3 regions of the Mycobacterium sp. 20KCMC460 genome follow, and region 3 is predicted to be linked to each of the others. Evidence: predicted binding sites of a transcription regulator. Region 3 holds the regulator's gene; each other region holds the start of a gene.
The links. Region 3 encodes LexA, which represses DNA repair genes until DNA is damaged. Its sites were predicted from a motif close to CGAACANNTGTTCG; they were not measured.

Region 1: the regulator LexA is predicted to act here: its motif matches at 3,927-3,940, upstream of MKCMC460_RS07120 (error-prone DNA polymerase).
Region 2: the regulator LexA is predicted to act here: its motif matches at 3,610-3,623, upstream of cofD (2-phospho-L-lactate transferase).

The regions. Positions count from the first base shown of each region.
Region 1 is NZ_AP025524.1:1,523,660-1,531,604, forward strand. Features, by position in the region: gene MKCMC460_RS07100 (cytochrome P450) at 1-125, shown strand, start outside; gene MKCMC460_RS07105 (NDMA-dependent alcohol dehydrogenase) at 143-1,249, shown strand; gene otsB (trehalose-phosphatase) at 1,239-2,375, opposite strand; gene MKCMC460_RS07115 (wax ester/triacylglycerol synthase domain-containing protein) at 2,410-3,684, opposite strand; gene MKCMC460_RS07120 (error-prone DNA polymerase) at 3,954-7,244, shown strand; gene MKCMC460_RS07125 (plasma-membrane proton-efflux P-type ATPase) at 7,378-7,945, shown strand, end outside.
Region 2 is NZ_AP025524.1:1,664,019-1,671,963, reverse strand. Features, by position in the region: gene MKCMC460_RS07780 (TobH protein) at 1-573, opposite strand, end outside; gene MKCMC460_RS07775 (phosphomannomutase/phosphoglucomutase) at 570-1,970, opposite strand; gene MKCMC460_RS07770 (DUF3499 domain-containing protein) at 2,045-2,533, opposite strand; gene MKCMC460_RS07765 (metallopeptidase family protein) at 2,737-3,144, shown strand; gene MKCMC460_RS07760 (WhiB family transcriptional regulator) at 3,159-3,515, opposite strand; gene cofD (2-phospho-L-lactate transferase) at 3,867-4,865, shown strand; gene MKCMC460_RS07750 (coenzyme F420-0:L-glutamate ligase) at 4,880-6,229, shown strand; gene MKCMC460_RS07745 (class I SAM-dependent methyltransferase) at 6,226-7,803, shown strand; gene MKCMC460_RS07740 (NUDIX hydrolase) at 7,800-7,945, shown strand, end outside.
Region 3 is NZ_AP025524.1:2,457,933-2,465,877, reverse strand. Features, by position in the region: gene MKCMC460_RS11575 (proteasome assembly chaperone family protein) at 1-79, shown strand, start outside; gene MKCMC460_RS11570 (alpha/beta fold hydrolase) at 117-1,142, shown strand; gene MKCMC460_RS11565 (PhzF family phenazine biosynthesis protein) at 1,155-1,841, shown strand; gene MKCMC460_RS11560 (peroxynitrite isomerase) at 1,854-2,339, opposite strand; gene nrdR (transcriptional regulator NrdR) at 2,350-2,811, opposite strand; gene MKCMC460_RS11550 (LysM peptidoglycan-binding domain-containing protein) at 2,980-3,333, opposite strand; gene lexA (transcriptional repressor LexA) at 3,780-4,460, shown strand; gene MKCMC460_RS11540 (LGFP repeat-containing protein) at 4,481-6,931, opposite strand; gene MKCMC460_RS11535 (acyl-CoA dehydrogenase family protein) at 7,204-7,945, opposite strand, start outside.

The sequences.
Region 1 (7,945 bases), 930 kb from region 3:
CACTGCTGACCGAGGTCTACACCCGCATCCCCGACATTTCCGCGCCCGAGCCGCATTTCCAGGTGGCCAACTTCATCAACGGCATCAACAGCCTGCCCGCCACCTGGACACCCGAGCAGCGCTGAGCTGGAAGGAAGATCGCATGAGAACCAAAGCCGCTGTCCTGTGGGGACTGCACCAGAAGTGGGAAGTCGAAGAGCTCGAACTCGACGGGCCCAAGGAACGCGAAGTGCTGGTCAAACTCGTGGCCAGCGGACTGTGCCACTCCGACGATCACCTGGTCACCGGGGACATGCCGATGAACCTGCCGGTGGTCGGCGGGCACGAGGGCGCCGGCGTCGTCGTCGAGGTGGGGCCGGGAGTCAGCGAGGTCGAGGCGGGTGACCACGTGGTGCTCAGCTTCATCCCGGCCTGCGGGCGCTGCCGCGCCTGCGCCAAGGGCATGGCCAACTTGTGTGAGTACGGGGCCGCCATCATGGCCGGCCCGCAACTCGACGGCACCTTCCGATTCCACGGCCGCGGGCATGACATCGGCCAAATGTGCGTGCTGGGAACGTTTTCCGAGTACACCGTGGTGCCGATCGCCTCGGTGGTCAAGGTGGACAAGGACATTCCGCTGGACAAGGCGGCCCTGGTCGGTTGTGGTGTCACGACCGGCTACGGAGCCGCGGTGCGCACCGGCGAGGTGCGCGACGGTGAGACGGTGGTGGTGATGGGAGTCGGTGGCCTGGGCATCAACGCGGTGCAGGGCGCGTCGATCGCCGGCGCGCGTTACGTGGTCGCGCTGGACCCGGTGGCGTTCAAGCGGGAGCAGTCGCTGCGGTTCGGTGCGACACATGTCACGGCCGACGTCGCCGAGGCGCAGGCGCTCGTCGCCGAGATGACCCGCGGTGAGATGGCCGATGTTTGTGTGGTCACCACCGACAGCGCCGAGGGCGCCTACGTCGCGCAGGCACTGAGCCTGGTCGGCAAACGGGGGCGGGTGGTGATGACCGCCATCCCGCACCCGACGGATACCGTCGTTGACATGTCGCTGTTCGACCTCACCCTGTACGAAAAGCAGGTTCGCGGTTGCCTATTCGGCTCCTCGAGTCCCCGCGTCGACATCTACCGGATGCTGGAGCTGTATCGAGCCGGCCGGCTCAAACTCGACGAGCTGATCACCCGTGAGTACCAGCTCGACGAGCTCAACCAGGGTTACGAGGATCTGCACAGCGGCCGCAACCTGCGGGGGTTGATCAGGTTCTAGAAACGCTGCCCGGTGTCGAGCTGGTTTCGAGTTGACCTGCCAGTCTGAGGATGAACTCGGCGACAGCGGCCGGGTTTTCCAAGGCGTATTCGGCGGCGGTGGCACGGTCGCCGTCATCGTTGTGGCGCACCATGATCGGCACGCCGTCAGCGCGGACCGCATCGAAGGCGTCCTCGTCGGTGATGTCGTCACCGAGGTAGATCGGCACCAACGGACCCTTTCCCGATCCCAGGTGCTCCATTACCCAGCGCAGGGTTTTTCCCTTGTCCCAATCCAGATCTGGGCGTAGCTCGATGACTTCGCGCCCCGTCGTCACCCGCAGCGCGTCGCGCCGGCCGGCGGTACGCACCGCCGCGGACACCTCACCGACCCGATCCCGCGCGGCGTTGCGGTAGTGCACCGCCACACCGAACCGTTTGTGCTCCACCACAACCCCCGGTATGGGGCCGAGTTGTTCGCGGAGTTCGGCGGCGGCCTGCTCCAGTACCGGTACGGCGGCCGCAGCTTCGTCGTTCTGGTGGTGGGTGCCGTCCGGCGCAGTGAGCTCGAAGCCGTGACTGCCGGCGTACCAGATGCCCGGCAGGCCAACGCGTTTGGACACGTCGGCAAGGTCGCGACCGCTGAGGATCGCCACCGGGCAGCGCGCCGCCAGCCGTTGCAGCGCGTCGGAAACCCCGGGGGCGGGCCTGGCCGCGTCGGGGTCGTTCACGATCTCCGACAGGGTGCCGTCGAAGTCGAAGAACACCGCCGGTGAACCGCTGACCCGGCCCAGTGTGCGCAGCGCATCGGGCAGCTCGGAGATGCGCTTGTCCCCGGTGCGGACGCCGATGTCGCCGGGATCGGTGACCGCCGCGTCCGCGCCGCCGGAGTCGCCGCCGACCCGGATCACCAACGCGAATCCGGCTGCGCGGGCGGCGTCGGCACCGGAGGCGTCTGCCGCGACGACGGCGCAGCGCCCCGCGCGCACACCCAACTGTTCGGCTATCTCGAGGGCGGGGTCATCGGAGGTGAACTGGGCGGTTTGGACGCGGATCTCGCGCAGCCGCTCCTCGATCGTCTCGGTGGGCTTTAGCGCCGCGTCGAACAGGACTGCGTCGATTCGTCGCGGATCGATGGTGACCGACATGGACCCACCCTCTCACGGTGGGCCAGCTTCGGGCTCAGGGGCGGCGCGCTCGCACCGGCTGCGCCGACGGCCGCCACCGGGCCGCGCCGTTGGACAGGGGCCGGGCGGGCCGCCTGCGCCGTCGTTCGAACAGTACGACCGAGTCCTGGGTGAGTGCCGCCAGATGGGCGATACCCGCTTCGATGCCCGTGGCGAGTTGCTCCAGCACGGCTGCGCCGTCGTAGTCGGCGGTCAGGCCGAACACCAACTCGTCGCCGTAGCCGAGCACCGCGACCCCGGTGCTGAGCTCGGGGGCGGTCGGCGGGATCGGCAGCAACTCTGCGACCTGCCTGCCCATCAGCGTCAGCGGTTGCCGCGGCCCCCGCCCATGGGTGGCCAGTGTCACCACATCGTTGCGTGACGTGCCGGTGAATGCCTGAATCACTTTATTGCACAAGGCAAGTGGAGAGTATTCGGCTGGCGCCGGGAGGCCTTGCGTGGTGGCATGGTGAACCGCCCGCAGTTGCATGACGGGGTCGTGAAGATGCACCGGCAGCTGCGACAGTGCGGATCCCACAGTGCGCAGTGAATCGGCTCGCGGCTGCTCGCCGCGGTCTGCGAGTACGGTTCGGAAGCCCTCGGTGACCGCTGCCAGCGCGACGTCGTCGAGACCGACCCCGAGCTTGCGGGCCACGCTTTCGGCGGTGGTGCGGGAGACCCGGACCGTGCGGTAATGCCGCAGCGTGTTCTGCGAGCCGACCGGCGAGGTCAACGTCGCCAGGGTGCCGACCGCGGCGGCGAGTCCGCTCGTCGCGTCGCTGACGGCCCGGGCCGCGGCCTTGGCGACGTTCAACGGAGCGCGCAGCAGGGTACTGGGCCAGCTTTCCCGGGCCAACGGTGAAACCTGTTTCAGGGCAACGGCATTGGTAAAAGCATCGTCGCCACTACCGTCGCAGAGCTGGGCGAGTAGACGGGCGGCCGGCGTCATGCCGTGGTGGGCTTTGATCAAGATCGCCCAGCGATTGCCCCGCAGTCCCTCGATGATCCAGCACTCCCACAACGGGCGGGCCGGGTCGAGGGGGCGCTCCAAGGCGTGGGCGATGGCGCGGAACAAGTCGGCGTCGTCGCCGGGTTGCGGCAGCGCCACCCGCTGCACATGCCGGGCCGGTTCGAATCCCGGCTCAAAGCGTTCGGCCAGCAAAGTCGCGATTCGGTCGTTGCCGGGAGCCGGCCCCGCGACGACGGCGGCGGCTCCCATCGCCATGCTCGCGTGCCGGTCTGGTCCGGGATTCCCCCAGGGTCCCGCGTCCGTCGTCGTCAGTTGCGCCATGCCCTGCCCCCAGCCCCTCGCCCCCGGCCCCGCCTGCTTTTTCAAGTTGTACCAGTATCGGTCTGGGGCGGCCGCATCGGTAGGCCTGGCAGGTTAACAGTGTGTTTTCTGGATAAAGATGCGTTTAACTGCGCAGATGGCTTACCGAGAGCTGTTGTTCGCAAATTGTTTCGGCAACGTTCAAAAGATGTTCCGGCCGCGGGTCCCCGGCAGCAGGCGGGAGCGGGCGGCCATTCGACAGTCGAACAAATGTTCGATAACATCGGGTCATGGGTTGGTATCACGGTCCGCCGAGTTGGGCGGAAATGGAGCGGGTTCTCGACAGCAAGCCGCGCCATGCCGGCGGGCCGGCACCTACCGGACCGCCCGATCCGTCCCTGGATGGGCCGCTGTCACACACACGCGGCTCATATAAAGCAAAACCGGACGGGCAACGGGTCCGCTCCGCCGTCGCATACGCCGAATTGCATGCGCATTCGGCGTACAGCTTCCTCGACGGGGCCAGTACGCCGGAGGAACTGGTCGAGGAGGCCGCCCGGCTGGATCTGCGTGCGCTGGCGCTGACCGATCACGACGGCCTGTACGGGGCGGTGCGGTTCGCCGAAGCCGCCATTGAACTGGATGTACGCACGGTGTTCGGTGCCGAACTCTCGTTGAGCTGCCAGGCCCGCACCGAACAGCCGGACCCGCCGGGCCCGCATCTGTTGGTGCTGGCTCGCGGCCCGGAAGGGTACCGACGGTTGTCCCGGCAGCTGGCTGCGGCGCATCTTGCCGGGGGTCAGAAGGGCACGCTGCGCTACGACCTCGACGCGCTGACCGAAGCTGCCGGCGGCCACTGGCACATTCTCACCGGATGCCGGAAAGGTGCTGTGCGCCAAGCGCTTTACGATGGCGGGCCCGACGCGGCGCGCCGTGCCCTGGCCAACCTGGTGGACCGGTTCGGCGCGCAACGGGTGAGTGTCGAACTGACCCACCACGGCCAGCCGCTCGACGACGAGCGCAACGCGATGCTGGCCGGGTTGGCCCCGCAGTTCGGGGTCGGTGTCGTGGCCACCACCGGTGCGCACTTCGCCCATCCGTCGCGCCGCCGGCTGGCCATGGCGATGGGTGCGATCAGGGCCCGCCAATCCCTGGATGCCGCCGCCGGATGGCTGGCCCCGCTGGGCGGGTCGCATCTGCGCTCCGGGCAGGAGATGGCCCGGCTGTTCGCGCAGCACCCCGAAGCGGTGACCGCGGCCGCCGAACTCGGTGAGCAGTGCGCGTTCGGCCTGGCGCTCATCGCGCCGCAGCTGCCGCCGTTCGACGTACCCGACGGGTATACCGAGGACAGCTGGCTGCGGGCGCTGACCATGAGAGGTGCCGCCGACCGCTACGGGCCTGTTGAGCGGGCACGCAAGGCGTACATCCAGATCGAGCACGAGTTGAAAGTCATTGCCCAACTGCAATTTCCGGGCTACTTCTTGGTGGTGCACGACATCACCCGGTTCTGTCGCGACAACGACATCCTGTGCCAGGGCAGGGGATCGGCCGCCAACTCCGCGGTCTGCTACGCCCTGGGTGTCACCGCCGTCGACCCGATCGCCAACGACTTGCTGTTCGAGCGATTTCTGTCGCCCGCCCGCGACGGGCCACCCGACATCGACATCGACATCGAGTCCGATCAGCGCGAGAAGGTGATCCAATACGTCTACGACAAGTACGGTCGCGACTACGCCGCCCAGGTCGCCAACGTCATCACCTACCGCGCCCGCAGCGCGGTGCGCGACATGGCCCGAGCCCTGGGTTTTTCGCAAGGGCAGCAGGATGCGTGGAGTAAGCAGATCAACCATTGGTCGGGGCAGCCTTCCGATATCGAAGGCATCCCCGAGCAGGTGGTGGATTTGGCGAATCAGATCCGGAATCTGCCGCGGCACATGGGCATTCATTCCGGGGGCATGGTTATCTGCGACCGTCCGATCGCCGACGTGTGCCCGGTGGAATGGGCCCGCATGGAGAACCGCAGTGTCCTGCAATGGGACAAAGACGACTGCGCCGCAATCGGTTTGGTGAAGTTCGACCTGCTGGGCCTGGGCATGCTGTCGGCGCTGCACTATGCGCGGGACCTGGTCGCCGAGCACAAGGGTATCGAGGTGGACTTCGCCCGGCTCGACCTGTCCGAACCCGCGGTGTACGAGATGCTGCAGCGGGCCGATTCGGTCGGGGTGTTCCAGGTGGAGTCGCGCGCGCAGATGGCCACCCTGCCGCGGCTGCGGCCCCGGGTCTTCTACGACCTGGTGGTGGAGGTGGCGCTGATCCGGCCCGGGCCCATCCAGGGCGGGTCGGTGCACCCCTACATCCGGCGGCGCAACGGACTGGATCCCGTCGCATACGACCATCCGTCGATGGAGTCGGCGCTGCAGAAGACGTTGGGGGTGCCGCTTTTCCAGGAACAACTGATGCAACTCGCGGTCGACTGCGCCGGCTTCTCCGCGGCCGAGGCCGACCAGCTGCGCCGTGCCATGGGGTCCAAGCGCTCGACCGAACGTATGCAACGACTGCGCGGCCGATTCTACGAAGGCATGCGCACTCTGCACGGCGCCCCTGACGAGGTGATCGACCGGATCTACGAGAAGCTGCATGCGTTCGCCAACTTCGGTTTCCCCGAGAGCCACGCGCTGTCGTTCGCATCGCTGGTGTTCTACTCGTCGTGGTTCAAGCTGCACCACCCCGCGGCGTTCTGCGCTGCCTTGTTGCGTGCCCAGCCGATGGGCTTCTATTCGCCGCAATCGCTGGTCGCCGACGCGCGCCGGCACGGCGTGCTGGTGCACGGCCCATGCGTGAACGCCAGCCTGGCTTCCGCGACGCTGGAGAACGCCGGGACCGAGGTGCGCCTCGGCCTGGGCGCGGTGCGCCATATCGGCGACGACCTGGCCGAGGAACTGGTCGAGGAGCGAAAAGTCAACGGCCCGTTCGTTTCTCTGCTGGACCTGACGACCCGCCTGCAGCTCTCCGTGCCGCAGACCGAGGCGTTGGCGACGGCCGGGGCGCTGGGCTGTTTTCAGATGTCGCGGCGGCAGGCGCTGTGGGCGGCCGGGGCGGCGGCCACCCAACGGCCGGACCGGCTACCGGGGGTGGGGTCGTCGTCGCACATCCCGGTGCTGCCGGGGATGAGCGAGCTGGAACTGGCCGCCGCCGACGTGTGGGCCACCGGGGTCTCCCCGGACAGCTATCCGACGCAGTTCCTGCGGGCAGACCTGGACGCGCTGGGGGTGATACCGGCGGCGGAGCTGGGGTCGGTGCCCGATGGGGACCGGGTGTTGGTCGCGGGGGCCGTGACGCACCGGCAACGGCCCGCCACCGCCCAGGGAGTGACGTTCGTCAACCTCGAAGACGAGACCGGCATGGTCAACGTGCTCTGCACGCCGGGAGTGTGGATGCGGCACCGCAAACTGGCGCAGACTTCGCCGGCGCTGCTGATTCGCGGTCAGGTCCAAAACGCCAGTGGTGCAATCACGGTCGTGGCCGAACGGTTGGGTCGCATCAGTCTTTCCGTCGGCTCGAAGTCCCGGGACTTCCGCTAGCGTGCGGTGTTGTACAGGGGGCGTTCGGCCCTACCCGGCATTCGGTGACGGTGCGAACGTGTAGTCAACGAGTTCCGCTCAAGCGTCAGCGTCGCCGGACGGGCGGTCAGGATTTGCCCAGGTAGGAGTCGCGGTGCCGGAACCCCCCGACAGATTCATCGACCTGCCGCTGGCGCAGGCGCTGGCCGAACTGAACAGCTCCCCATCAGGTCTGACAACCGCCGAAGCGCAGCAACGGCTGCAGCGGTTCGGTCCCAACGAGATCGCCGAGCGCCATCGCAACAAGGTGCTGGAGTTTCTCGGATATTTCTGGGCGCCGATCCCGTGGATGATCGAGGTGGCGTTGGTGTTGTCGCTGGCCGCCCAGCACTGGGTCGACGCGGCGATCATCGGCGTGTTGCTGGCGATGAACGGGCTGGTGGCCTACTTCGAGGAACACCAGGCGGCCAATGCCATCGCGGCGCTCAAGCAGCGGCTGGCTTCCTCGGCGCGGGTGTTGCGTGATGGTGCTTGGGTGACGGTGGCGGTACGCGAGTTGGTGCCCGGTGACGTGGTGCGGGTGCGGCTCGGTGACGTGGTGCCTGCCGACCTGCGAGTGCTCGACGACGTCAGGCTCGAGGTGGACCAGTCCGCGCTCACCGGCGAGTCACTGGCCGTGAGCCGCGGACAGGGCGACAGCCTGTATTCCGGATCGGTGCTGG
Region 2 (7,945 bases), 790 kb from region 3:
GAGTTCGTCGGCCAGCGCCGCCAGGTCGACGCGCAACCGCGAATCCACGATCTGCAGCACCGCCAGCCCCGCCGCCAGGTATCGGCACAACCCGAACCCGTCGGCGGCCCACAGTCGCGGGGCCAGCACCGCGACCCGGCCGGCGGTGGAGTCGCGCAGTGGGCCCTCATACGGCGCCACGACCACCACCCGCGCGCCGCGCCGCACTCCGGTGGCGGCAGCACCGACCAGCGCGGGATCCCCCGGATCGTCGCCGGCCACGACCAGCACGTCGAGCGGGCCGACCCACGGCGGCGCCTCGGTGGCCAACACGATCGGCTCGGCGGCCGCCCCGGCCTGCGTCGCGGCCAGCAGGGCACCGGCCGTCTCGGCGGTGCCGCGCCCGGCCACCCAGATCACCGTGCGCGGCTTGTTGGTCGGGTCGCGCAGCAGGTCCAGGTCGCCCTCGTCCAGCGCCGCGGCCACGGTGCGCACCTGAGCGCCGGCCATCGAGGCGGCCCGCAACAGGCCGCCGCGGTCGGCGGCCAGCAGACCGTCGGAGTCCTCGAGATCGATGGAGCCGACGGCACTCACGGTGCGGCCCCGTCCCGGCCCGCCTGTGCCTCGATTTGCGCACTGACCTCGGCGACCACCGCGTCCACGTCTTCGATGCTGCGCCCCTCGACGTTGAGCCGCAACAACGGCTCGGTGTTAGAGCTGCGCAAGTTGAACCAGGTGCCGTCGCCGAGGTCGACGGTGACGCCGTCGAGGTGATCGATCGAGTGGATCCGGCCGGCGAATGTCTTCAGTACCGCGTCCACGGCGGCCGGCGCGTCGGCCACGGTGAAGTTGATCTCCCCGGAGGATTCGTAACGCTGGTAGTCCGCGGTCAGCTCCGACAGCGGCCGGTGCTGCTCGCCGAGGGCCGCGAGCACGTAGAGCGCGGCCAGCATCCCGGAGTCGGCGCCCCAGAAGTCGCGGAAGTAGTAGTGCGCCGAATGCTCGCCGCCGAAGATGGCCCCGGTTTCGGCCATCAGCGCCTTGATATAGGAGTGCCCGACCCGCGAGCGCAGCGGCGTGCCGCCGCGCTCGGTCACCAGCTCGGGCACCGCCCGCGAGGTGATCACGTTGTGGATCACGGTGGCGCCGATCTCGCGGCTCAGTTCCCGGGCGGCCACCAGGCTGGTGACCGTGGACGGGGAGACCGGCCGGCCGCGTTCGTCGACGACGAAGCAGCGGTCGGCGTCGCCGTCGAATGCCAGCCCGATATCGGCGCCCGTCTCACGCACGTAGTTCTGCAGGTCCACCAGGTTCGCCGGGTCCAGTGGGTTGGCCTCGTGGTTGGGGAACGTGCCGTCGAGCTCAAAGTACAAGGGCAACAACGTGATCGACTCGATTGCGCCGAGCACCGCCGGAGTGGTGTGGCCGGCCATCCCGTTGCCGGCGTCCACCGCCACCCGTAGCGGGCGCAGGCCGGCGGTATTGACCAGGGAGCGCAGAAACGCCCCGTAATCGGCCAGCACGTCCTTGTCGGTGATCGAGCCGGGCGAGCCGCGGTAGGCAGTTGGGATCCCGGCGATCAAATCTTCGCTGATGGTCGTCAAGCCGGTGTCCTTGCCGACCGGTTTGGCGCCGGCGCGGCACAGCTTGATGCCGTTGTAGGACGCCGGGTTGTGGCTGGCGGTGAACATCGCGCCCGGGCAGTCCAGCTGTCCGGAAGCGAAGTACAGCTGATCGGTGGACGCCAGACCGACGCGCACCACGTCCAGACCTTCGCCGACGACGCCGCGGGCGAACGCGGCGGCCAACGCGGGCGAACTGTCGCGCATGTCGTGCCCGATCACCACCTGCCCGGCGCCTTCGGCGCGCATCAGCCGGGCGAACGCGGCGCCGACGTCGGCGACGAACGGTTCGGTGATCTCGTCTCCGACCAGCCCACGCACGTCATATGCCTTGATGACACGGTGGACAGCCGCGGCGGGCCAAGACATGCGGGGTGCTCCTGACGACGTGAACTCTCTTGGCCGTCAGCCTATCGGCCGCCCCCGACCGTCACGGCAGGTACTTAGTCGCAAGGGTCGGGCAATACGCGCAAATGTCCGCGGCGGCGCCCGGACCGGTGTTCGGGCGGCGCGAGCAGCCCACCGCTGGGGGCGGTGGCGTGGGCTCCCGCGGTGTGCAGGTCGGCGCCGCCACCGGTGTGCGGGACGTCGTCGTACCCGTCGTATAGGTCAGCGCCCGGTACTCCGAAGCCGTTCACCACGGCACCGCCCCGAGCGGCGCCGCCCTCCCGGACCGCGTCGGCCAAGGCGACCAGATCGTCTTCGTCGGGGTTGACGGGCTCGGCATTGAGCGGCCCGGCGTGGCGGACGAGTTCCCACCCGCGGGGGGCGGTGATCCGGCCGGCATGACCGACGCACAGGTCCCAGGAATGGGGTTCCCGCGCGGTAGCGAGTGGGCCGACCACCGCTGTGGAGTCCGAGTAGACGAACGTCAGCGTTGCCACTGCATAGTGCGGACACCCGGGCCGGCAGCAGCGACGGGGTACGTTCACGATCGAAAGGCTATCGCGCGCCGCCGCCGCCGCAGCGCCGGACACGCGCAACGCGTCGGGGCACGATGTGCAACCGTTACCATCGGCGCGTGAGCGATTCCCGCGGTTCCGGCCCCAGCGGCCGGAGCGGCCGACCCTGGGTCGGGGCGGCCGGGTCATCCCGGCACCGGTCCCGGCGCCGGGGTCGCGATCCGCGCGGCCCGCTGCTGCCGCCGACGGTCCCCGGGTGGCGCAGCCGCGCCGAGCGGTTCGACATGGCGGTGCTCGAGTCCTACGAACCCATCGAGCGGCGCTGGCGCGACCGGGTGTCCGAGCTCGACGTCGCCGTCGACGAGATCCCGCGCATCGCGGCCAAAGACCCCGACAGCGTGCAGTGGCCACCGGAGGTGATCGCCGACGGCCCGATCGCGCTGGCCCGGCTGATACCGGCCGGAGTGGACGTCCGCGGCAACGCGACGCGGGCACGAATTGTGCTGTTTCGCAAGCCAATTGAGCGACGGGCGAAAGACACCGTCGAACTCGGCGACTTGCTGCACGAGATACTGGTGGCCCAGGTGGCCATCTATCTGGACGTGGAACCCTCGGTCATCGACCCGACGATCGACGACTGACTTGTGTTGGCGGGCTAGATAACTCCGCGCTTGAGGCGCCGGCGTTCGCGTTCCGACAGACCGCCCCAGATACCGAAGCGCTCGTCGTGAGCCAGCGCATACTCGAGGCACTCGTGCCTGACCTCGCAGCCGAGGCAGATCTTCTTGGCCTCGCGGGTGGAGCCGCCCTTCTCCGGGAAGAAGGCCTCCGGGTCGGTCTGCGCGCACAGCGCCTTGTCCTGCCACTGATCGGCGGGCACTTCCTCCAGCGGCTCCGGCTCGAACGCGGCCGGCGCGTCTGGAACCACACTCAGATGAGGGCGGACAGGTGCCGTCGGCATCGGCAAAGACGTCACAGCCGAACCCGGAACGGCGTGCGGTGCGCTTCCCATTACGCCCCGAAGGTACTCATAGGACATGCCTCCGCCTCCTCACTGATTGAGAATGAAATGGTTTCCCACTGTTTTGATGTACAGATACCCAATTCGAACAAGTGATCGAATCTCGGTCTGCGACACCGGAACCGGCCGGCCAACCGGGAAATGACACTGATGTGATTAGACACGGGTCGGCGATCTTGGTCAAGCACTTCGGCGCATTTCCATACCATCTCGTGATCGAATTTCGGCGATTCTGTTGCGGTCGGGCCGCGGCGTGTCGGCCACAGATTCATCACAAGTCCCTTGCGCCACAGCGGTTACCGAAACCACCATGCCACACGCACCCGGGTACTGTCCTGCGGTGTGAAGGTCACCGTTCTGGTCGGCGGCGTCGGGGGCGCCCGATTCCTACTCGGGGTGCAGCATCTGCTCGGACTCGGAGGGTTTGCTCAATCCAGGGACACCGGCCACGAATTGAGTGCCGTGGTCAACGTCGGCGACGATGCCTGGATCCACGGGGTGCGCATCTGCCCGGACCTGGACACCTGCATGTACACCCTGGGCGGCGGCGTCGACCCGGAGCGCGGCTGGGGTCACCGTGACGAAACCTGGCATGCCAAGGAGGAACTCGCGCGCTACGGCGTGCAGCCCGACTGGTTCGGCCTCGGCGACCGCGATCTGGCCACGCACCTGGTGCGCACCCAGATGCTCAACGCCGGCTACCCGCTCACCCAGATCACCGCGGCACTGTGCGACCGCTGGCAACCCGGCGCACGGTTGCTGCCCGCCAGCGACGACCGTTGCGAGACGCACGTGGTGATCACCGACCCGGACTGCGACCCAGCCTCCGCGACGCGGCGGGCGATCCACTTCCAGGAGTGGTGGGTACGGTACCGCGCCCAGGTGCCCACCCACAGCTTCGCTTTCGTCGGGGCCGAAAAAGCAAGCGCCACAACCGAAGCTCTGGCCGCAATCGCCGACGCCGACGTCGTCATGCTGGCGCCGTCCAATCCGGTGGTCAGCGTCGGCGCCATCCTGGCCGTGCCCGGCATCCGGGCCGCGCTGCGAGCGGCCCCGGCCCCCGTCGTCGGCTACTCCCCCATCATCGGCGGAAAGCCGTTGCGCGGCATGGCCGATGCCTGCCTGACGGTGATCGGGGTCCAGTCCACCGCCCAAGCCGTCGGCCAGCACTACGGCGCCCGCAGCGGCACCGGGATCCTGGACTACTGGCTGGTCCACGACGGCGACCACGCCGAGATCGACGGCGTGACGACACGTTCCGTCCCGCTGCTGATGACCGATCCGGCCGCGACGGCCGAGATGGTGCGCGCCGGCCTCGAGATTGCGGGCGTGACCGGGTGAACGGGCACCCGGCCCTGCCGCCGACGGGCGAACACGGAACCGCTGCCGCGATCGAAATCCTGCCCGTCGCCGGGCTTCCCGAGTTCCGGCCGGGCGACGACCTGGCTGCTGCCGTGTCCGCCGCCGCACCCTGGCTGCGTGACGGCGACGTGGTGGTGGTCACCAGCAAGGTGGTGTCCAAGTGCGAAGGCCGGCTGGTGCCGGCACCGTCGGATCCGGAGCGCCGAGACGCGTTGCGCCGCAAGCTGGTCGACGACGAGGCGGTACGCGTCCTGGCCCGCAAGGAGCGCACCTTGATCACCGAGAACCGGCTCGGTCTGGTGCAGGCCGCGGCCGGGGTGGACGGATCCAACGTCGGGCGTAAGGAATTGGCGTTACTGCCGGTGGACCCGGACGGCAGCGCCGCGACCCTGCGGTCGGCCCTGCGGGAGCGGCTCGGCGTCGAGGTTGCCGTGGTCATCACCGACACCATGGGCCGGGCCTGGCGCAACGGTCAGATCGACGCCGCCGTCGGCAGCGCGGGTCTGGCTGTGCTGCACAACTATTCCGGCGCGGTGGACCGGCACGGCAACGACCTGGTGGTCACCGAGATCGCCATCGCCGACGAAGTCGCCGCCGCGGCCGACCTGGTCAAGGGCAAGCTGACCGCGATGCCGGTCGCCGTGGTGCGCGGACTCGAGCCGACCGACGACGGCTCCACGGCCCGGGATCTGGTACGCCCCGGCACCGAGGACCTGTTCTGGCTCGGCACCGCCGAGGCACTGGACCTGGGCCGGCGCCAAGCCCAGTTGACCCGACGATCCGTGCGGCGGTTCAGCACCCAGCCGGTACCGCCCGAGCTCGTCGAGGCCGCCGTCGCCGAAGCACTCACCGCGCCGGCCCCGCACCACACCCGGCCGGTGCGGTTCGTCTGGGTGCAGTCCGAGCAGACCCGCACCCGGCTGCTGGACCGGATGAAAGACCAGTGGCGCCGCGACCTGCGTGCCGACGGCCGACCCGCCGATGCTGTCGAGCGCCGCGTCGCCCGCGGCCGAATCCTTTACGACGCAACCGAAGTCGTCATACCCTTCCTGGTCCCCGACGGCGCGCACCACTACCCGGACGCGGCGCGCACCGCCGCCGAGCACACCATGTTCACCGTCGCGGTGGGTGCTGCCGTACAGGCCCTGCTGGTCGCGCTGGCGGTGCGCGGGGTGGGCAGTTGCTGGATCGGGTCGACGATCTTCGCCGCCGACCTGGTCCGCGACGAGTTGGGACTGCCCGCCGACTGGGAACCGCTGGGCGCCGTGGCGATCGGCTACCCCGCCGAGCCGGCCGGGCTGCGGGAGCCGGTCGACGCAGCGGACCTGCTGATCCGCAGATGAGGACGTTCGCCGGGAAGACCCCGGCCTCGCCCGACAAGGTGCGCGGCGGCTACTACACCCCGGAGCCGATCGCCCGATTCCTGGCCGGATGGGTGGTGCAGGCGGGGCCCCGGGTGCTGGAGCCCTCCTGCGGCGACGGCCGGATCCTGCGCGAGCTCGCCGCGCTCACCGAGCAGGCCCACGGCGTGGAACTCGTCGCCGAGGAGGCGGCCAAGGCACGGCAGTTCGCACCCGTCGACGACGCCGACCTGTTCGCCTGGTCCGCAACGATGCCGGGTGCCGGCTGGGACGGCGTCGCCGGCAACCCGCCCTACATCCGGTTCGGCAACTGGCCCACCGATCAACGGGCGGCCGCCTTGCAATTCATGTGTCGTCAGGGGCTGCGGCCCACCAAGCTGACCAACGCGTGGGTGCCGTTCGTGGTGGCCGCCACCGCCCTGGTCCGCGACGGCGGCCGGGTGGGGTTGGTGCTGCCCGCCGAGCTGCTGCAGGTCGGCTACGCCGCGCAGCTACGCGACTTCCTGGTGCGCCGGTATCGGGAGATCACCCTGGTCAGCTTCCGCCGGCTCGTTTTCGCCGGCGCGCTGCAGGAGGTGGTGCTGTTCTGCGGGGTCGTCGGCGCCGGGCCGGCGCACATCCGCACCGTCGAGCTGTCCGACTCGGACGCACTGGCCGCCGCCGATCTGGGCGTACCGGCGGCTCCCGCGCTGCTGCACGACACCGAGAAGTGGACCAAGTACTTCCTGGACCCGGCGGCGATCCGGACGCTGCGCGACCTCGCGTGCAGCCCGGCCTTGACCCGGCTGGGCCGGGTCGCCGAAGTGGACGTGGGCATCGTGACGGGCCGCAACAGCTTCTTCACCTTCACCGACGCCCAGGCCCGCGAACTCGGGCTGACCCACCACTGTGTCCCGCTGGTCTCGCGCAGCGCGCAGCTGTCCGGTCTGCACTACGACATCGACTGTCGCAGTGGCGATGTCGCCAACGGGCAGCGGACCTGGCTGCTGAACGCCCCGGCGCAACCCGCCGACACCGCGCTGGTCGCGCACATCGAGGCCGGCGAGGCCGCCGGCGTCCACCTGGGCTACAAGTGCTCGCTGCGCAAGCCGTGGTGGACCACCCCGTCGCTGTGGAACCCCGATCTGTTCCTGTTGCGCCAGATTCATCAGGCGCCCCGGCTGACCGTCAACGCGGCCGCGGCGACCAGCACCGACACCGTGCACCGGGTGCGGGTCGTCCCGGGCGTGGACCCCACGGCGCTGGCCGCGGCGTTCCACAACAGTGCGACGTTCGCCTTCGCCGAGACCATGGGCCGCAGTTACGGCGGCGGCATCCTGGAACTCGAACCCGGCGAGGCCGAACGGCTGCCCGTCCCGCCACCCGGGTATGCCGGTTCCGGCCTGGCCGACGACGTCGATCTGCTGTTGCGGGCCAACGAGATCGAGAAGGCGCTGGACCTGGTGGACCGCCGGGTGCTGATCGAGGGGTTGGGCCTGTCGCCGGCGGTGGTGGCGGACTGCCGCGCAGCGTGGATCGCCCTGCGCGACCGTCGCATCGGACGGAGGGGCCGATGACGCTGCGGGAATCGGTGATCGCGCTGCTGTCCGAATGGCAGGCGCCGGATGCCGGCCAGGACGCGTTGCGCCAGGCGGTGCTGGGCTTCGTGCTGGCCCGCGACGACGCCTGCCGCCGGGCCTGCGAACCGGGCCACATCAC
Region 3 (7,945 bases):
AGATGAACTCGGAGCAGAGTTCGAGCGTTTTCTGGCTCAGCAGGCCGAGAAGAAGCGTGACGACGACGACACGGGCTAACGCTGCGTGACGTCCTGACGACAACGAGGTTGGCGACATGCCCGAGCGGACGCGCAATCTTCGCCCGGTGCGGGAAGTGACATCCCCGTCGCTGCAGTACCGCACCATCCACGGCTACAAGCGGGCCTTCCGGATAGCGGGGTCCGGTCCGGCGATCCTGCTGATCCACGGCATCGGCGACAATTCGACGACCTGGGCGCCGATCCACGCCAAACTGGCTCAGCGCTTCACCGTGATCGCCCCGGACCTGTTGGGGCACGGCAAGTCCGACAAGCCGCGCGCCGACTACTCGGCCGCTGCCTACGCCAACGGCATGCGCGACCTGCTCAGCGTGCTCGACATCGAGCGGGTGACCATCGTCGGGCACTCTCTGGGCGGCGGTGTGGCGATGCAATTCGCTTACCAGTTTCCACATTTGGTCGACCGGCTGATCCTGGTGGGCGCCGGGGGCGTCACCAAGGACGTCAACATCGCGCTGCGGTTCGCGTCGCTGCCGATGGGCGCTGAAGCCTTGGCGCTGTTGCGGCTGCCGATGGTGCTGCCGGCGGTTCAGTTGCTCGGCCAGCTGGCCGGCCGCGCGCTGGGTTCGACGGCCATCGGCCGCGATCTGCCCAACATGTTGCGGATCCTGAACGACCTGCCCGAGCCGACCGCCTCGTCGGCGTTCACCCGCACGCTGCGAGCGGTGGTGGACTGGCGCGGACAGATCGTCACAATGCTGGACCGATGTTATCTGACCGAAGCCATCCCGGTGCAGATCGTCTGGGGCGAAAAGGATTCCGTGATCCCCGTCCAGCACGCCTACATGGCCCACGCCGCGATGCCCGGCTCTCGGATCGAGATATTCTCCGACGCCGGCCATTTCCCCTTCCACGACGACCCGGCCCGGTTCCTCGACGTCGTGCAGCGATTCATCGACAGCACCGTGCCCCCCGAATACGACCAGGCCGCGCTGCGGGAACTGCTTCGCTCCGGTGGCGGCGAGCGCACGATCACCGGGCCTGCCGACACCCGAGTCGCGGTGCTCAACGCCATGGGAGCCGACGAGCGCAGCGCAACCTAGGTCAGAAGCTTCATGACCGTCGACGTGACCGTGCTGCGGGTCTTCACCGACTCCGACGGCAGGTTCGGCAACCCGTTGGGGGTGGTGGACGCCGACGTGGTCGATGCCACCGAACGGCAGCGCGTCGCAACCGAATTAGGTTACAGCGAAACGGTTTTCGTCGAGATGCCGACCGCCGATTCCACTTCGGCTCAGGCCACCATCTACACACCGCTAATCGAGCTGCCCTTCGCCGGCCACCCGACCGTCGGCGCGTCGTGGTGGTTACGCGAACGCGGATTGCCGGTCAACACTCTGCAGGTGCCGGCCGGCCTGGTGCAGGTGAGCTACGAGGACGATCGCACCGCCATCGAGGCACCCGCGGAGTGGGCACCCGACTTCGCCATCCACGATCTGGAGTCACCGGACGCGGTCGTGTCCGCCGATCCCGCCGACTACTCCGACGATGTCGCGCACTACCTCTGGGCCTGGGCCGACCGGTCCGCCGGGGCTGTCCGGGCCCGGATGTTCGCCGCCAACCTGGGAGTGGCCGAGGACCAGGCAACCGGTTCGGCGGCCATGCGGCTGACCGACTACCTGAGCAGGGATCTGGTGATCACGCAGGGCAACGGATCGGTGATCGAAACCCGCTGGAGTCCGCGAACATGGGTCCGGATCGCCGGCCGCGTCACCGAAGACACTGTGCGACAGATCGATTGACGCGCACGCCGGTCAGGATTTGCGGTGTAGCACGGCCGACAGATGATGCTGCACGGGTTGACCGACCGCACCCATGCGCAGCGAATAGGACAACTGGTCGCCGTCGATTCGCAGGGAACGCCCAAGGGCGGTTACGTGTTTGGCTGTCGGCGTCAGACCGATATCGGAGGTGACCGTCTCCATTTCGATGACGTCACCGCTGACCGAGTAGTTACCGACCTCGATCTCGGTGACACCGCTGGGATGCGCCAGCACCAGCTCGAGGTGACCGCGTTGCGGCACCCGCAGATAGCCCGTTTCGGCGTGCAGCGGCTTCCCGTCGGTGACCGCCCTGGTCTTTTGCCCGTAGATCAGGAATGGCTTGCCGACGTGGGAGAACACCACCTCTTCGAGATATTCGAAGGGTTCGATCGTCGGATACTCACCGGAACCCTTTCCCGCCCAAGTACCCAGCAGCGGGGCCAGCTCGGCCAGTTCGGGGTGCAGTTCCGGCGTCACCGATGCCTGCTCAGTTGGGCGCCGACACGTTACGGTGAGCCCGCAGTGCCTCGATCTCGCGCTCGAAATCGTCTGCGGACGAGAAGGATCGGTACACCGAGGCGAAGCGCAGGTAGGCCACCTCGTCGAGGTCGCGCAGCGGACCCAGGATGGCCAGGCCAACCTCGTTACTGGGCACCTCCGGCCCGGCGGCCCGCACGGCATCTTCCACCTGCTGAGCCAGCAGGTTCAAGGCGTCATCGTCCACCTGGCGCCCCTGGCAGGCCCGCCGAACACCGCTGATGACTTTCTCGCGGCTGAACGGCTCGGTGACGCCGCTGCGCTTGACTACCGCGAGCACCGCGGTTTCCACGGTGGTGAACCGGCGTCCGCACTCCGGACAGGATCGACGACGACGAATTGCCTGGCCTTCGTCGGTTTCCCGGGAGTCGATCACTCGGGAGTCGGGATGCCGGCAGAACGGGCAATGCATGGCCGCTCCTTCGCCGCGCTGACGTTACGGGGTCCGCAGAACACCCCGAGAGTACCCGTGCGCCGCTCAGCCGGGCCAATGCGCACGCTAGGAGTAGATCCTCCTCGATCTCTGGTAGTGGAAAAGCGCTGGTGCGCTTACCTATTCAAGCTGCGGCGGCGATGGACGTCAGCCGACCGGCGCGATCAGTGTCTGCCCCGCCGAGACTGACCCCGAGTCCAGCGCGTTCAGGTCGCGGATGCGTTCGACGACGTCGTGAACGGGCGCGCCGGGAGCGACCCGGGCGGCCAGGTCCTGCAAAGACTCCCCCGGCTCGACTCGCACCACGGCCAATGCGGCAGGCATCTTGCTCGTCGACTCGGCCGAGTCACCGTTGATGATGCTGCCGAAGTTCGCCATCAGCCCCAGCCAGACGGTGATGACCCCGGCGAGGAGAGCCAGGCCGATCGTCGTCCGCACGCTGACCGGCCGGCGGTGGTGCGTGGCGGTGGACCGAACGACGCCGGTGCCGTAGTACTGCATCGGCGCACCGGCGGGTCGGGGCCGGCCCCGGCCGGACCGACCGGTTGCGCCCCGCCCGATAGGAGGGAGACTCACTGGCGGGCCTGTTGACAGGCCTGTTCAGCGGGCTCTGCGTGCTGCCGTTGCGGTGCGGACCCGCGTAGATGAGTGTCATGCCGTTCCCTCCGGTCGACTACATATCGCTCGTGTGTTCGACACTAGTCGCTCATGTGTTCGATATCCGAACATTTGAGCGAGGCGTGTCGCACGAGCAAAACGGTAGAGCACACCACCGACAGGGTTTAGTCGGTGCAACCAGCTGGTGACTGTTAAATACCCGATCCATCGGTAAGTTACACACTTGTGATTCGACGAATTTGCGCAGATCGACGCGCCCGATCCGGACCCCGACGCGCCGGTCGAACACATGTTTGATTCTTGACGCGGATGCGGTTACATTCGGAGCCATGAGCGACAGCAACGACACCTCGGGCTTGCACGCGGTCGACAACGCGCTGACTGAGCGGCAGCGCACCATCCTGGAAGTAATCCGCTCCTCGGTGACCACCCGCGGGTATCCGCCGAGCATCCGCGAGATCGGTGACGCGGTGGGCCTGACGTCGACGTCGTCAGTAGCACATCAGCTGCGCACCCTGGAGCGCAAAGGTTACCTACGCCGCGACCCGAACCGACCGCGCGCGGTTGACGTGCGCGGCGCCGATGACGCAGTGACACCGCCGGTTACCGACGTTGCCGGTTCCGACGCATTACCAGAACCCACCTTCGTCCCCGTTCTCGGACGGATCGCCGCAGGCGGTCCTATCCTCGCCGAAGAGGCCGTCGAGGACGTCTTCCCGCTGCCGCGCGAGCTGGTCGGGGAAGGGACGCTGTTCCTGCTCAAGGTTGTCGGTGAATCGATGGTCGAAGCCGCGATCTGCGACGGCGACTGGGTGGTCGTGCGTCAGCAGAACGTCGCCGACAACGGTGACATCGTGGCCGCCATGATCGACGGCGAAGCGACCGTGAAGACGTTCAAGCGGGCCGGCGGTCAGGTGTGGCTGATGCCGCACAACCCCGCGTTCGATCCCATTCCCGGTAACGACGCGATCGTGCTCGGCAAAGTCGTCACCGTTATCCGCAAGGTCTAACCCGGCGCCGGCGCGAGCGCTTAATCAGCTCGCACGAAGCCATTGGCTCGGGCAGCGTCCTCGGTGGCGAACCAGATTTCGGCCAAGGTGTCGTGGTACAGCACGCTGCTGGGCGTGTAGTACAGGCCGAACCGGGCGCTGGCCTTGATCGGATAGCCGTCCGGCGCGCGATACGGGTCATCGTCAAGCGGCAGATGGATGGTGGGACGCACTGCGGCGCTGCCCGCGGGCACTGCCACCGGCGCCTCGGCCCGCGGCGCAGCCGCATACGGCGTATCGGCCTCCGCGGTGTACCCGGCTGGCTCCGCAGCTGCATGCCGGCCCGTCCGAACCTCGGGGACGGGGGCGGCCTCCGGCGGAGACGCGAAGTCCGGCGACTCCTCGTCGGCGGGTTCGGTCTCGTCGGTTTCGGCATATGTGGATTCGGTGTAGGCGGACTCCGCAGCTGCGTTTTCGGCGAAAGCGTGTTCGGCGAAAGCGGATTCGGCAGCAGCCGATTCAGTATCGGCGGGTTCGGCGTCGGCGTAGAAGTCGTTCAGGTACTCATCGTCCGGGAAGCTCTCCGGCACATCGCTTTCCAGCGCATCCACTTCCGGCACGCCGATGCCGGGCAAGTGCGTCTGCGGCACCATGACGTCGGTTTCGAAAACTTCCGGCGTGACGGGCTCGGCGGCCGCCGGTTCCTCCACGATCAACTCGCCGGAGGCACTGCGCGTCACGATCGGAATCGGAGTGGTGCCCACCGCGTCGGGATCCTCGTCGTCGCCGAACTCCGCGAGCTCCCCCGACTCGTAACCCTCGTCGCCCACAGCCGCATATTCGGCGAATTCGTCGTCATACTCGTCGTCGAGGCGCGGCTCAGCGTCGGCAACGTCGCGATCGATGTCGCCGCCGACGTCCCGGCCGGGCTCCGCGCCGCCGACCAGCCCGCCCCGGGACCAGCTGACCCGCCCGGCCGGACCGGAGTCGGCATGCTCCTCGAACTGCTCGTCGACGGGCGGGAATCGCTCGGAACCGTAGTCGATGTCGTCGTGCCCCCAGGGCACGTCGGCGCGGGGCTCGTAGCCGGCGCCCACATCGAGTTCCGGTTCTCGTTCGTACTCGGGTACAACCTGGCCGGCGGCGCGGCGACGGCGCATGCCCACCAACACCAATACGAACATCAGCAGGAGCAGCAGCACCGGTACGGCCGCGACCAGCCACCACCAGTGGAAGGTGAACTTCTTAGCCGGCGGCGGGGACGCGGAGTTACTCGGCTGGTTCTGCCCCGCGACCTGCAGGCCGGACAGCAACGGCGCCAAGTTCGACGGATCGGTGCTGAAGGCGTTCTTGGCGCGGTTCCACGAGATCTTGCCGCCGGTGAACTTCTGCGACACCACGTCGCCGTCCATGGTCTGGTCCCCAACGGGGGCGCCGAGTTTCCCGGTGGGGCCCTTGAGCTTGTCCCACGCGGCCTTCATGGCACCGCGCACCACGAACGCGCCGTGATCGGGCGTCCAGAAGATCACCGGCTTGTCGGCGGCGGAGAATGTCGCGATCCGGCTGGCGGGCGTGATGCCGCCGTCGGCCTCATTGGCGGTGGGAAAACCCAGGTCGCTGCTGACCGGTCCCCCGACCGCCTCGTACTTCTGCAGAATCGGCCCTTCGACCGCATTGGCTCCGGTGGCCGGGCTGAAGAAAATCTTGCCGCCGTTGAAGTCCTGGACGATCCCGTCGCCGCCGATCGGATATTGACCGCCCTTCTTGGCGCCCAATGGGCCGTTCGCTCCGCCGGCGGCGCGCCAGGACATGTTGATGGCTGCCGTGGGGTCGATCGCTACCTGCAGGCCCTTGAGCTGCTCGGCCAGGGTCGCGGGATTGGTGGTGAACTCCTTGGTCTTGCGGTTCCAGGACACCTCGCCACCGGTGAACTTCTGGGAGGTCACCTCGCCGTCGTAGGTTTCGTCACCGATCGGGGCGCCCAGCACGCCGCCCGAACTGCCCAACTTGTCCCACGCCGCGTTGAGCGCGCCGCGAACCACGAACGCGCCGTGGTCGGGGGTCCAGAAGATCACCGGGTTGTCGCTGGCGGCGAAGGTGCTGACCCGGCTGTCGGGTCCGGCCAGGCCGGGAACCTCGTTGATGGTCGGGAAACCCAGATCGCTGCCTGCCGGACCGCCCAGCGCCTCGTACTTGGCCAGGATCGGTCCGAACATGTATTTGGCGCCGGTGGCCGGCGTGTAGAACATCTTGCCGCCGTCGAATTCCAGTGCGAATCCGTCCCCGACGGGATATACGTCGCCTTTGCGGGCTCCCAGCGTCGACGTGTCGCCGCCGGCTTTCTCCCAAGCGGCCATCATGGCCGCCTCGGCATCGCCGATCGGGGACGCCGAGACGGTCGGCGCCATCAGCGTGACGGCCAGCGCAGTAGCCGCCAAGCCGAGTAACGCCCGCCCGAACAGCCTGCTCAATTGACCTCTCTGCCCGTTCACCAAGCCTCCCAGCCGATGCCCTGCCCACCTGGCGAGCCGGCGGATTCACCGCCGTGGGCCGTTTCCCCGCAACGGTCCGCATCGTCGCCGGGCTCGCATTACTTTGCTCTTGCGAACGAGAAATGCGAAGTCAAATTGTAGATATTACGGAAACGGATACCGAGCCGATGTCGAAATGATGCCGTGCCGCGCTCGTGTCGCGAACACGCGGCGTGCGGAACTCCCGGGCGAGCTGGGGTGGCGAGGGGACTTTGCCGATGCCTGGGCGGAGGTCAGACGCCTAGGCCGCGGCCGATGATCTCTTTCATGATCTCGGTGGTGCCGCCGTAGATCGTCTGCACCCGAGCATCGAGATACGCCCGGGCGACCGGGTATTCGCGCATGTAGCCGTACCCGCCGTGCAGCTGTAGGCACCGGTCGATCAGCTGGACCTGCTTCTCGGTCGAGTACCACTTAGCCATCGCGGCCTGCTCGGCCGTCAGCTTGCCTTCCAGGTGCAGCGCCAGGAACTGGTCGACCATGATGCGCACCACGGTCGCCTCGGTGGCCAACTCGGCCAGCAGGAACCGGCTGTTCTGGAAACTGCCGATCGGCTTGCCGAACGCCTTGCGTTCCTTGGTGTACTGCAGCGTCTGTTCGAGCACGGTTTCCATGGCGGTGGCCGCCATCACCGCGATGTTGATCCGCTCCTGGGGCAGGTTCTGCATCAGGTAGATGAAGCCGAGGCCCTCCTCGCCGAGCAGGTTCTCGACGGGCACGTGCACATCGGTGAACGACAGCTCCGCGGTGTCCTGGGCGTCCAAACCGATCTTGTCCAGGTGGCGGCCCCGCTCGAAACCCTCCATGCCGCGCTCGACCACCAGCAGGCTGAAGCCCTGCGCACCCTTCTCGGGGTCGGTCTGGGCGACCACGATGACCAGGTCGGAGTTGATGCCGTTGGTGATGAACGTCTTCGAACCGTTCAGGACGTAGTGGTCGCCCTGCTTGACCGCCCTGGTCTTGATGCCCTGCAGG